4 regions of the Cobetia sp. 14N.309.X.WAT.E.A4 genome follow, and region 4 is predicted to be linked to each of the others. Evidence: predicted binding sites of a transcription regulator. Region 4 holds the regulator's gene; each other region holds the start of a gene.
The links. Region 4 encodes sigma-54, which starts transcription at its own class of promoters, with help from an activator protein. Its sites were predicted from a motif close to TGGCACNNNNNTTGCTNT; they were not measured.
Positions count from the first base shown of each region.

Region 1: a site for sigma-54 is predicted at 1,725-1,742, ahead of OW493_RS04475 (ANTAR domain-containing protein). Genes of this name have one in related genera too.
Region 2: a site for sigma-54 is predicted at 1,851-1,868, ahead of urtA (urea ABC transporter substrate-binding protein). Genes of this name have one in related genera too.
Region 3: a site for sigma-54 is predicted at 1,993-2,010, ahead of OW493_RS10910 (dimethylamine monooxygenase subunit DmmA family protein). Genes of this name have one in related genera too.

Region 1 covers NZ_JAPNXT010000002.1:250,672-253,881, reverse strand. Annotated here, with positions in the region: gene OW493_RS04480 (CmpA/NrtA family ABC transporter substrate-binding protein) at 1-960, opposite strand, end outside; gene OW493_RS04475 (ANTAR domain-containing protein) at 1,011-1,586, opposite strand; gene OW493_RS04470 (NarK family nitrate/nitrite MFS transporter) at 2,196-3,210, shown strand, end outside.
Region 2 covers NZ_JAPNXT010000014.1:29,174-32,383, reverse strand. Annotated here, with positions in the region: gene OW493_RS15585 (PLP-dependent aminotransferase family protein) at 31-1,452, opposite strand; gene urtA (urea ABC transporter substrate-binding protein) at 1,937-3,210, shown strand, end outside.
Region 3 covers NZ_JAPNXT010000007.1:38,156-41,365, forward strand. Annotated here, with positions in the region: gene OW493_RS10900 (protein glxC) at 1-70, shown strand, start outside; gene OW493_RS10905 (FMN-binding glutamate synthase family protein) at 85-1,425, shown strand; gene OW493_RS10910 (dimethylamine monooxygenase subunit DmmA family protein) at 2,095-2,781, shown strand; gene OW493_RS10915 (PDR/VanB family oxidoreductase) at 2,766-3,210, shown strand, end outside.
Region 4 covers NZ_JAPNXT010000001.1:53,334-56,543, forward strand. Annotated here, with positions in the region: gene OW493_RS00225 (PTS sugar transporter subunit IIA) at 1-272, opposite strand, end outside; gene raiA (ribosome-associated translation inhibitor RaiA) at 282-590, opposite strand; gene OW493_RS00235 (RNA polymerase factor sigma-54) at 1,189-2,637, opposite strand; gene lptB (LPS export ABC transporter ATP-binding protein) at 3,010-3,210, opposite strand, start outside.

The DNA.
Region 1 (3,210 bases), on a different contig from region 4:
GCGGGTCTGCGAGCGCCACGGGAAGTTGGCCGCGTAGCGATGGAAGATGGTCCAGCCGGGATTTTCCCGCTGGAACGCCTCCCCCGACTGCTCGACATCCACGTCGCGCAGTCCACGCGCCACCACCGAAAGCGGCACTTCCTGCATGCCTTCATCATGCAGCCACTGCGCGGCCTGCTCACGGTTGCCCGGGCGGTCCAGCCAGGCACAGGCCTTGAGCAGCGCGCGAATCAGCGCCTGATGCGCCAGCGGGTGCTGCTCCGCCCAGTCCTCGCGCACGCCCAGCACCTTTTCCTGTCCGAAGCGCCAGATATCATGACTGCCCGCCACCACCTGCCCCATGCCCTGCACGGCGGCCAGACTGTTCCAGGGCTCTCCGACACAGAAGCCGTCCAGCGCGCCACTTGCCAGCTGGGCGGCCATCAACGGCGGGGCCACCGCACGCATCTCGATGTCGCGATTCGGGTCGATCCCGCCGGCCGCCAGCCAGTAACGCAGCAGATAGCGGTGCGAGGAGAAGGGATGCACGCTGGCAAGCTTGAGCGCCGCCTCCCCACGCTCGCGGCGCGCCTGCACGTGCGCCGCCAGCGCCCGAGACACCGCCAGCGGAGAGCCCAGGTCATGCCCCTCCTCGGCCAGCGCCGCCATCAGGGCCCGCGACAGGGTGATGGAGTTGCCGCCCAGATTGAGCGTCATCGCGCTGATCACCGGTGTGGCGCGGCCATCCAGCCCCAGGGTCGAGGTCAGCGGCATCAGCGCCAGCATCTGCGCGCCCTGCAACACGCCGGTCTGCAGGTCATCGCGCAGTGCCGCCCACGACGGCTGCCACTTGAGCGTCACGGCCAGCCCCTCCTCACGGAAGAACCCCTGACGCTCCGCCACCACCAGAGGTGCCGCGTCATTGAGCGGCATCAACCCCAGCGTCAACTGATGGCCATTGAGAAGAGAATCACTGAGCATCACATCCACCTTTTGAACGATCGAAAGAGAAGGACATCACGAGACTCGGCTCAGTGCCGACGCGACGCCTTGAGCAGCTCATCGGCCAGCTCGTGCAATGCCAGACGCCGATTCATCGCGGTCTTGCGCAGGTATTGGTAGGCCGCATCCTCCCCCAAACCGCGACTCTCCATCACCAGCGCCTTGGCGCGATCCACGCTGCGCCGCTGTATCAGAGTGGTCTGGGTGCGATTGAGCTCGCCCTTGAGCGCACGGTGAGCCTCGAAGCTGGTGATGGCCACCTCGACCATGCTGCGCACCATCGCCGGCATGACGTGATCCACCACGTAGGCGGACACGCCGGCGCCAGCCGCCTGGCGCACCAGGTCCGGCGCGTCCTCACTGGCCAGCATGATCATCGGCTTGGGATAGTGACGCCCCAGCTGGCCGAGGTGCTCGAGGGTGTCACGGCTGGGCAGGTCGGCGTCGATGATCACGGCATCCGGCTGATGGTGCTGCACCAGCGCATGCAGGTCCTCGTGTTCATCGACCCGCAGCGCCACCTCGAAGCCGGCGCTCAACAGCGCCTGCTCCAGAGCGGCGGAACGCTCGCTGCGCACATCGACGATCAACACGGTCACGGGCATATCAGGCTTCCTTGGCAGTGTGTCAGGCGGTGGTGCCGGGGTGTCAGGCGACGCCTCGAGCGATCAGGCACCGACGTCCGAGATCAAGGACGACGGCGTCTCCGCAAGCGGGAGTCAGGATGGCGTCACGCCTCTGACACTGCAGGATTCATGCCACAAACTGGTGCAGCGCTGGCCAGAAAGGCCTTCCGCAGTGCGCAAGGGCGCGCCCGGCTGCACAGCAATGATGCATGGCGTGATCTGGCGATCTCTCGCCCGCCACGTGCGCCAGACTGGATCATCCTCACCCCGCCGCGCACCGCCACTGGGCATCGCCCTGCTTACTCCCCACTGCTGTCTTGCCCGACATGATGATTCCAAGCCCTTGATATGACGGGGGTTGGACGCACAACACCCCCGCAAGTGGCGCGCTACTTGCTTTGAGTCAGGCAATGGCAGACAAGCGTGCCATGCATCATCCATGACGTGGACCAGGCTCCCGGGAGTACGAGTGCGTCGAACCAGGCCCCTCAATGACGAGGCGCCCCGCTGTCGTTCACAGCTGTTCGACCACCCGTCGTGCGCCGAGACCCTGGCGTCCGGCACCGACGCTGTACCAGGAGCCCACTCATGGATATTCGCAACAAGGCCAGCCGTATCCGGCTGTTCAGCTTCAATACCCCGCAGATGCGCGCCTTCCACATGTCGTGGTTCGCCTTCCACGTCTGCTTCTTCGGCTGGTTTGGCATCGCGCCCTTGATGGCCGTGGTGCGCGATGACCTCGGCCTGACCAAGACCCAGATCGGCAACACCATCATCGCCTCCGTCGCCATCACGGTGATCGTGCGACTTGCCATCGGCGTGCTGTGTGATCGCATCGGGCCACGCAAGGCCTACACCTGGCTGCTGTGCCTCGGCTCTCTGCCGGTGATGTGCATCGGCTTCGCCGACAGCTTCGAATCCTTCTTCCTCGCCCGTCTGGCCATCGGTGCCATCGGCGCGTCCTTCGTCATCACCCAGTACCATACCTCCGTGATGTTCGGCCCCAACGTGGTCGGCACCGCCAATGCCACCACCGCCGGCTGGGGCAACCTGGGCGGCGGCACCACCCAGATGCTGATGCCGCTGGTGATGGCCGGCCTTCTGATGCTGGGCGTCGAGCAGACCCTGGGCTGGCGTCTGGCGATGGTCGTGCCGGGCATCGTGCTGTTCCTCACCGGGATCGCCTACTACTTCTTCACCCAGGATGCGCCGGACGGCAACTTCAGCGAGCTGCGTGAGCGTGGTGAGCTGCCCAAGGCCGAGAAGGAATACAGCATGCGCGCCACTTTCGGCGCGGCGGCACGCGACATCCGTGTCTGGGCCCTGTTCCTCGTCTACGGCGCCTGCTTCGGGGTCGAGCTGACCATCAACAACGTCGCCGCCATCTACTTCTTCGATCACTTCGACCTCGATCTCGCCACCGCCGGCCTCATCGCGGGCCTGTTCGGCCTGATGAACCTGTTCGCGCGCACCCTGGGCGGCGTCTTCTCCGACCTGTTCGCCCGTCAGTCCGGCCTCAAGGGTCGCGTGCGCTGGCTGTTCATCGCGCTGCTGTGTGAAGGCGTGGCGCTGGTCGGCTTCGCCCAGATGGAAACCCTCGCGG
Region 2 (3,210 bases), on a different contig from region 4:
ATCTCGCATATCGTCTAAGCGGTCCGCGTTTCAGGCTGCCTTGAGCAATTCACCCAATGTCTGCATGGCGCGCTCTGACGCCGCGTCCCACGGGTGGCCGTAGCTCAAGCGAATGCAATGCTTGAAGCCCTGGGTGGCCGAGAAGATGGGGCCCGGCGCCAGACTGATGCCGTGGGCCAGCGCCTGCTGAAAAAGGGCCAGCGAGTCGATGTGCTCGGGAAGCTCGCACCACAGGAAGTAGCCCCCGTGGGGATGGGTCACGCGGGTGTCTGCGGGGAAGTAGCGATCAATGGCTGACAGCATGGCCGTCTGCTGGGTCTCGAGCGCCAGGCGTAGCTTGCGCAGGTGGCGGTCGTAGCCCCCATGCTGGAGGTAGTCGGCAAGGGCTACCTGGGCAGGCAGCGATGGCGAGATGGTCGTCATCAGCTTGAGGCGAGAAATCTCCCGGGTATGACGCCCCGCGGATATCCAGCCCACCCGATAGCCCGGCGCCAGGCACTTGGAGAATGACCCGCAGTGCATCACCAGACCCTCGACATCCAGCGCCTTGACGGGCTGTGGGGGCGACACCTCGGCACGTTGATCGAAATACAGTTCCGCATAGACATCATCCTCCAGCATCGGAAGCTGATGACGGCAGAGCAGCGCATACAGTTTGGCCTTGCGCGAATCGCTCAGGCTGGCACCCAGCGGATTCTGCAGGTGGCTCATGAACCAGCAAGCCTTGATGGGCAGCGACTCCAGACGATTCTCTAGCACCTCGAGATCAATCCCGTCACGCGGGTGCACCGGAATTTCCACTGCGCGTAGCTTGAGCCGCTCAAGCACCTGAAGCGTGGCATAGAAGGCCGGCGCTTCGATGGCGACAAGGTCTCCGGGCTGGGTGACACATTGCAGGCCGAGGTTGAGCGCCTCCATGGCGCCATTGGTGATCACCAGCTCCTCCGTCGGCAGCTGCATGCCGTTGACCATGTAGCGCTGAGCGATCTGCCGGCACAGGTCAGGATGGCCGGTCGTCATGTCGGAGATCACGGCATGCGACGATAGCTGGCGCAGCCCGCGCGTCATGCTGGTTGCAAGCCGCGAGAGGGGGAAGAGCTCTGGGCTCGGGAAGGCAGATCCGAAGGGGACGGTATCGTTGTCGCGCAGTGAACCCAGTATCGAGAACACCAGCTCACTGACGGCGACCTCAGAAGGGGCTTCCTGCTGCAGGGCGACATGTGGTTCATCGAGTATCCGCGAGGCATTGTCGCGTACGAAATATCCCGAGCGCGGCCGCGCACTGATCAGTCCCTGATTCTCCAGCAGGTAATACGCCTGAAAGACGGTAGAGGGGCTGATGCCATGTGCCTTGCTGGCTTGGCGCACTGAGGGCACGCGCTCACCCGGCGCGAGAATTCCGGTACGAATCAGGTTGGAGATCTCGGCGGCAAAGCGTTCATAACGCTTCATGGGAAGCTGTCCTGGTGGGCTGTGGAAGGGCAAGGATACCGGAGTGATTACGCCGGCGCATGGCGCGGTGGCCGGGATGGATTATTGTCCATGCCAAAAGAGTCGGGGAGGGCAATGCATCATCAGCGTGCTGCTGATGCTGACGTGTCCTGCTCGACTTTCGCCCGCTGCACCAGTCAAGGCCATGCTTTTGACTGATAATCTCCTCATTGCGCCATGCCGGGATGAGTTTTGTGCACGATATTCATAAATTCACCTGTTTGGTGCAAAAAGCTGGCTGGCATATTTTTGATTGAGCATATTTGGTGCGGCTTATATTCAAAACGATATCGAGATTTCCTTTTGACTGAACGATGGCAACGCACGGCACCGATGTTTCGTGTGATTGCCTGCTTTGCTGGCACATCAATTGCACTACCTCAGTCGGGATAACAAGTACAACAAGATACGAGGGAATGTCGTGAACAAGAAAATTGCTGCCGCAATGCTGTCCGCCTGTGTCGGTTTCTCGCTGGCCAATGTCGCCCAGGCGGAAGAGGGGCCGATCAAGGTCGGCATCCTGCATTCACTGTCCGGCACCATGGCGATCAGTGAATCGACTCTGAAAGACACCATGTTGATGCTGATCGAGAAGCAGAACGAGAAGGGCGGGCTGCTGGGACGCAAGCTGGAGCCCGTCGTGGTCGACCCGGCCTCCAACTGGCCGCTGTTTGCCGAGAAGGCGCGTGAACTGCTGGCGCAGGACAAGGTCGATGTCATCTTCGGCAACTGGACGTCCGTCTCGCGCAAGTCGGTGCTGCCGGTGGTCGAAGAGCTCAACGGCCTGTTGTTCTATCCGGTGCAGTATGAGGGCGAGGAGTCCTCGGAGAATGTCTTCTATACCGGGGCGGCGCCCAATCAGCAGGCGATTCCGGCAGTGGATTACTTGATGAATGATGTGGGTGTCGAGCGCTGGGTATTGGCGGGCACGGATTATGTCTATCCGCGTACCACCAACAAGATTCTGGCCGCCTACCTCAAGTCGAAGGGCGTGGCGGACGAGGATGTGATGGTCAATTACACGCCTTTCGGTCACTCCAACTGGCAGTCCATCGTCTCGGACATCAAGTCCTTCGGCAGTGCTGGCAAAAAGACCGCCGTGGTCTCCACTATCAACGGCGATGCCAATGTGCCGTTCTATCGTGAGCTGGCCAACCAGGGCATCGATGCCGAGGACATTCCGGTGGTGGCCTTCTCGGTGGGCGAGCAGGAGCTCTCGGGCATCGATACCGCACCGCTGGTCGGGCATCTCGCGGCCTGGAACTACTTCATGAGTGTGGACAGCGACACCAACTACGACTTCATCGATGAGTGGATCGCCTACACCGGCAAGGAAGATGCGGTCACCAATGATCCGATGGAAGCCCACTACATCGGCTTCAACATGTGGATGGAAGCCGCTCGCAAGGCGGGCAGTGTCGAGGTCGATGCGGTCAAGGACGCCATCATCGGCGTGTCCGTTCCCAACCTGACCGGCGGCTACGCCACCATGATGCCCAACCATCACATCACCAAACCGGTGCTGATCGGCGAGATCCAGGACAACGGTCAGTTCTCCGTCGTCTGGCAGACCCCCTCCACCGTGGCAGGTGATGCCTGGTCGGACTATCTGGAAGGTTCCAAGGACCTGATCAGTGACTGGCGCAAACCGATGGAATGCGGCAACTACAATGTCGTGACCCATTCCTGTGGGGCTCAACAGAACGTCGCCACGCAATG
Region 3 (3,210 bases), on a different contig from region 4:
CAGCTTCACGCGTTATGGATCTGCGCGTCAGCTCTATCACTTCAAGGTCGACAACGCCTCAGCCTACTGATCAGGATGCCCAACATGACCGACGAGACTCAAACACAGCCCTACAACCCGGCATTGCGCGAATCCGCGACCTTCGGCCGCGATGTCATCCATGAGATCCAGCGCGCGGCGGAGACGGGAATCTACGATATCCGTGGCTGGGGCGCCAAGCGCAAGGTGCCGCATTTCGATGACCTGCTGTTCCTCGGCGCCAGCATGTCGCGATATCCGCTGGAAGGCTATCGCGAGAAGTGCGAGACCGAAGTCGTGCTCGGCACGCGCCATGCCAAGAAGCCGGTGGTCATCAGCACACCGGTGACCATCGCCGGCATGAGCTTCGGGGCCCTGTCCGCCCAGGCCAAGGAAGCGCTGGGGCGTGGTGCCTCGGAAATCGGCACCTCCACCACCACCGGCGATGGCGGCATGACCCCGGAAGAGCGCGGCCAGTCCTCGCGCCTCGTCTATCAGTACCTGCCATCACGTTATGGCATGAACCCGGATGACCTGCGCAAGGCCGATGCCATCGAAGTCGTGCTCGGCCAGGGCGCCAAGCCCGGCGGTGGCGGCATGCTGCTGGGGCAGAAGATTTCCGAGCGGGTCGCGGGCATGCGCACTCTGCCGCAGGGCATCGATCAGCGCAGCGCCTGTCGCCACCCGGACTGGACTGGCCCGGATGACCTGGCGATCAAGATTGCCGAGCTGCGCGAGATCACCGACTGGCAGGTGCCGATCTACGTCAAGATCGGCGCGACCCGCACCTACTACGACGTCAAGCTGGCGGTGAAGGCGGGCGCGGACGTCATCGTGCTGGATGGCATGCAGGGCGGCACCGCCGCCACCCAGGATGTCTTCATCGAGCACGTTGGCATCCCGACCATGGCCGCCATCCCCCAGGCCACTCAGGCACTGCAGGAGATGGGCCTGCATCGTGAAGTGCAGCTGATCGTCTCCGGCGGGATTCGCAACGGTGCCGATGTCGCCAAGGCGATCGCGCTGGGTGCCGACGCCGTGGCGATCGGTACCGCCGCCTTGATCGCGCTGGGCGACAACCATCCGCGCTACGCCGAGGAGTATCAGAAGCTGGGGTCCGCCGCCGGTTTCTATGACGACTTCCAGGATGGCAAGTGTCCGGCCGGTATCTCCACCCAGGACCCGGAGCTGAGCCAGCGACTGGACCCGGTCGCGGCCGGCAAGCGCCTGGCCAACTACCTGCGCGTGCTGACGTTGGAAGCTCAGACATTGGCACGCGCCTGTGGCAAGTCACACCTGCATCATCTGGAGCCGGAAGATCTGGTCGCCCTGAATGTGGAAGCGGCCGCCATGGCACGTGTTCCGTTGGCGGGCACCAACTGGGTGCCGGGACAGGGCGGTTACTGATGGCTCGATCTTCATTATGCATGAGCGTGATTGGGCATAGCTGGCATTGCGCATGATTGTGATGGTAAAGGTGCGGAGTCTTTTGTCAGCAAACTCGCCGGAGTGTTGTCCGGGAAAGTTGCTACGATGCAGGAAGTTTTCTCCGGTTGATGTAGAAATATGACCTGACGATATCGAGTCATCAAAGCGCCTCACCGTTCGGTGAGGCGCTTTCTTTGGTGTTGAGTAAAGTCAAGTAATCCGACCAGTATCATGCAGAAAAAGCGCGTCAGAATACTGATAGTGGAGAAGCTTAGGGTGCCGTATAGATTGAAGGTTCGCGATTCTAACTGGATAGATTTTTCAATTCTTTCAGTAGTTTGAAGATATTCCATGATAAGGATATCTGGCGTAGCGATTGGCTTATGGGGGTGAGATAGATTCAGGGCAATAATGGTGAATTGAAGCCGTTTTTTATGAGTCAAGGGTCCTGTTTTGGTGCGTAAACATCTCTATTAATTGTTCATATGTGAAGTGGGGTTTTCAGGTAATTATGCTGGGTGTGTGGAGCAATGATTTTGCCATCAATGGCACGAAATATGCTCATGAAATGGAGTGGTAGTCGGGTGCACGTCATCGTCAAGACGGCGGCATTACAACAAAGACAATTTCTCAGAGCAGGGTCGTGTCATGAAAAGCCCGCAATCATCCTCTGTCACTGCCGGGATTCGAAGTCGGCAACACTATCCACGCATCGAGGCGCTGCCCGATGCCCAACGCTATCTGGTGGCGTGCCAGTCTCCCGAGAGCCTGCCAGGCACTGGAGAGGCGGCGGGCAACGCCCGTCAGCAACTGCAGATGCATTGTCAGCTGATCAGTACGCTGCTGGGGCAGCTCGGCAGTCGCGAGGTGGGAGGCGCCGTGCAATCCGCTCCGGCAACAGAGGCGTTGCCCACGGGGCCCGCCGACAGCGCCCGCCTGCATCGCTGGTACGACGTCGATGATCGCCCCCTGGCCTGCGATGCGCTGGCGGGTGCCATCGGCGAGGTAGGCGCGGCGGGGTGTCTGGTCATCATCGGCAGTGAGCATTTCGTGTGGCAGGTCGCCAATCTGGCTCAGCAGCAGGGGCTGCTGCTGGATGACATGGTGATGCTGCCGGTGGCTGCCCTGGGGCGGCATGTGTTCTGCGTGCACTGCCAGCAGGTCAGTGAGCACGTCATCCACTCGCCGTCAGCCTGCGATGGCTGTGGTTTGATGCTGGAAGTGCGTGATCATTTTTCCAAGCGTCTCGGCGCCTACATGGGCGTGCGAATCGATGCGGAAGCGCCGGGAGAGATTCCCCCACAGGAGGAGGTGGCACCATGTCTCGCTTCATGAAGGCGCGGGTCGCCGCGGTCGATCAGCTCAGCAGCAGCGTGCGCCGTCTCACTCTGGTGCCTGCCGATGAGACTTCACCCTTCACGCCGTTCTCGCCGGGCAGCCATGTGGTGCTCGGCATTCCGGGAGAAGGGCGGGTGTGTCGCAACGCCTATTCATTGATCAGCTCGCCGGATGATCCCTCGCATTACTGCATCGCGGTGCGTCGTCAGCCGGTCTCGCGTGGGGGCTCCGAAGCCATTCATTCCCGCGTGCAGGTCGGCGACGAGCTGGAGCTCAGCCCGCCGGCCAACCTCTTTCTGCCGCACTGGCAGGCACGCCACCACCTTATGTTGGCAGGCGGCATCGGCATCACGCCGTTTCTCTCCTACCTGCCGGAGCTGGAGAGTCGTGGCGCCAGCTGGGAGCTGCACCTGCGCAGCCAGGACC
Region 4 (3,210 bases):
GCGTCAAAGTCGATGGGGTCACCGAGCTTCATGAACGCCGCGATGGGGGTCTTGCAGTGTGGACTGCGTGCATGTGGCACGGCCACGCCGTGGCCGATGCCCGTCGAACCCAGTCTCTCGCGCCCGATCAGGCGCGAGAAGACTTCCTGGCTGTCCAGGCTGGGAATGTTCTGAGCAATGAAGGTGCTGAAGAATTCCAGCACCCGCTTCTTGCTCCCCCCGGGGACGCCGTAGAGCGTGCGCTCGGGGGGAAGGATCTGATCAAGTGTCATGGCAGAAGGTCAACGGGTCCCGGTGCCCTGAGAGCGAGCCTGGGACTTTTCCTTGTGTTTGACCAGCTGGCGGTCCAGCTTGTCGGCGAGCGCGTCGATGGCAGCGTACATGTTGGGGTCTTCTGCCAGGGCATGGAGGTCGGCGCCAGCGGCGTGCAGGGTGCAGGCAGCCTGTTGGCGTTCCTTCTCGATCGACAGTGTCACCTGAACATTGGTGATGTTGTCGTAATGCCGTTCGAGGCGAGCGAGCTTCTCGTTGACATAATCGCGGAGAGGATCGGTGAGTTCCACATGATGCCCGGTGATATTCACTTGCATGGACACGCTCCTTTATCCAGCGGGTTGCCTTTGAATTGTAACCCTTTTTGACTGCGAGCAAACCCTGATTGAACGCGCGGCCACTTTCTGACTCCGGCCATGGTCTCGTGGCGATCATCTGCTGGCGAGAGCGGCGGTGCCGGTGTACCGAGCGTCTACCCCGACAATGCCCAAGCTTTGAACAAAGATCAACGCTGCGCTGCATCGTGGGGCAAGGCTTGTCTTCAACCCAGCGAGGGATATCAGCAGGTTCTTCATGAGCATCGCCTCGCATCACGGACGGAATGGGGCTCGAGAAACCGGCCGTTTGTGGCCAATGTCAGCATTTACGTCGACGTTCGTGTGGCAGGAGTCGGTGGCGACCCCTGGCTATCTGTCCGTGGGATGTGAGGGAAAAAGAAAGCACTCTGGAGAAAAGTGGCTGGAAAAATAGGCAATTGGGGCGTGAAGTCACTCACGCAGTCGCAAGGACAGGCATTGCCAACCGGTATTCAGACGACCGATTGGCAGATGATGCCAGGATGGCAGGTGCAAGGGGGCGAGCTTCAGCGCTCCGACGTGTGGAGTCCGCTGGCCTGCGGGTATCCGTTGTCGAGACTCACGCTAAGCGCTTGCGCTCGCTGGAGGAGGGGATGCCCATGGCCTCGCGATACTTGGCGACCGTCCGGCGCGCTACCTCGATGCCATCACTGGCCAGCAGATCCACCAGGCGTGAGTCGGACAATGGCTTGCGCGCCGGTTCTTCCGAGATCAGCTTGCGAATGCGCGCACGGATCGCGGTGCTGGAGTGCGCGTCACCGTTGCCGCTGCCACCCACCTGACTCGAGAAGAAGAACTTGAGTTCGAACACGCCTCTCGGGGTGTGGATATATTTCTGGGTGGTCACCCGCGAGATGGTGGATTCGTGCATCTCGACCACTTCCGCGATGTTGGCGAGGATCAGCGGCTTCATGCCTTCTTCCCCCTGCTCGAGGAAGTCGATCTGGCGCGCCATGATCTCGCGGCCCACCTTGAGCAGGGTGTCATTGCGTGAGGACAGGCTCTTCATCAGCCAGCGGGCTTCCTGAAGATTGTCCTTGAGGAAGGTATTGTCCGCGGACTTGTCGGCCCGCTTGATGAGGGCGGCATATTCCGGCTGGATACGCAGCTTGGGCAGCGCTTCCGGGTTGAGCTCGACCTGCCAGCCGTGACGCGTATGACGGACCAGCAGGTCCGGGATGACGTAATCACTGGCAGGCTCGCCCCAGGCGGACGCCGGGCGCGGGTCGAGCGCCCGTACCAGACGAATGACGTGATCCAGCTCATCATCATCCAGGCTCAGGCGACGCTTGAGCAGCTTGCGATCGTCATTGCCCAGTGCCTCGAGGAATTGCCGCACCAGACGGCGGGCCTGGGCCAGCAATGGCAGATCGTCCGGCAGCAGGGCCAGCTGCAGCAGCAGGCATTCCCGCAGGTCTCGAGCGAACACACCGGTGGGATCGAACTGCTGAAGGCGCAGCAGGACCTGCTCGAGTTCCGACGCCTTGAGGCCGGGCAGTCCCTGACCTCGCAGGCCATCGACCAGTTCGTCCAGGCTCATGCTCAGGTAGCCGGCCCCATCCACCGCATCGATCAGACTCTCCGCCATCTGGCGTTCACGCGCATCGAGGTCCGTCATCGCCAGCTGCCAGCGCAGGTGGTCCTGCAGGCTTTCGACACTGGTGTTGCGATCGAAGTCCGGCCCGTCCTCGCTCGAGCTTCCGCTGCCGGAACTGGTCAGGCTGCCTGCGTGATCCTGGTAGAGGTCCGACCAGTCACTGTCGAGAGGGTATTCTTCAGGAATCTCGCTGTTGGTCTCGGAGGTGGAGATCTCGCTCTTGTCCTGTGTCTCCGCGACATCCAGCGACTCGTATTCCTCGTCAAGCTCCAGCATGGGGTTTGACTCAAGCGCCTGCTGTATCTCCTGACGCAGGTCCAGCGTCGACAACTGCAGCAGCTGGATCGCTTGCTGAAGTTGCGGGGTCATGGTCAGGGAAGTGCCGAGTCGAAGCTGCAAGGTGGGTTTCATGGGGTCTGTCATTCACGGCAAAGGAACGTGCATCTACGCTATACCGTGGGTCGGGGCACTGACAAGGGGCAGTCGAGAATATTCAAGCAACTTGCATGCCATGTTGCCACCAAGGTGGTATGGACGTCATGCATTCGAGTGAGGTGTGGCAGAGCAGGAGGGTTCACGGGGAGATCACGCAAGCGCCTGTCGAGGCGCTTGCGTGAGGGGGCGGGGAACGAGGCCCCGACAGTGAAGCAGGAAGTGGCGGGTGCTGGAGGGTGCTGGTGAGAGCAGAAGAGGTCGGACGGCTCTCGTCAGGCTGACGGCTCTCACCAGGCTGACGGCTCTCACCAGGCTGACGGCTCTCACCAGGCTGACGCCACTCTCGGGCTAGAGCTTGAACTCATGGCCCAGGTAGACATCACGCACCTGCTGGTTGGCGAGGATGGTGTCGGCGTCGCCATGCGCGATGATCTGGCCATCGCCCACGATGTAGGCGGTATCGCAGATGTCGAGTGTCTCGCGCACGTTGTGATCGGTGATCAGCACCCCGATGCCGCGGTCACGCAGCTGGCGCACGATGCTCTTGAT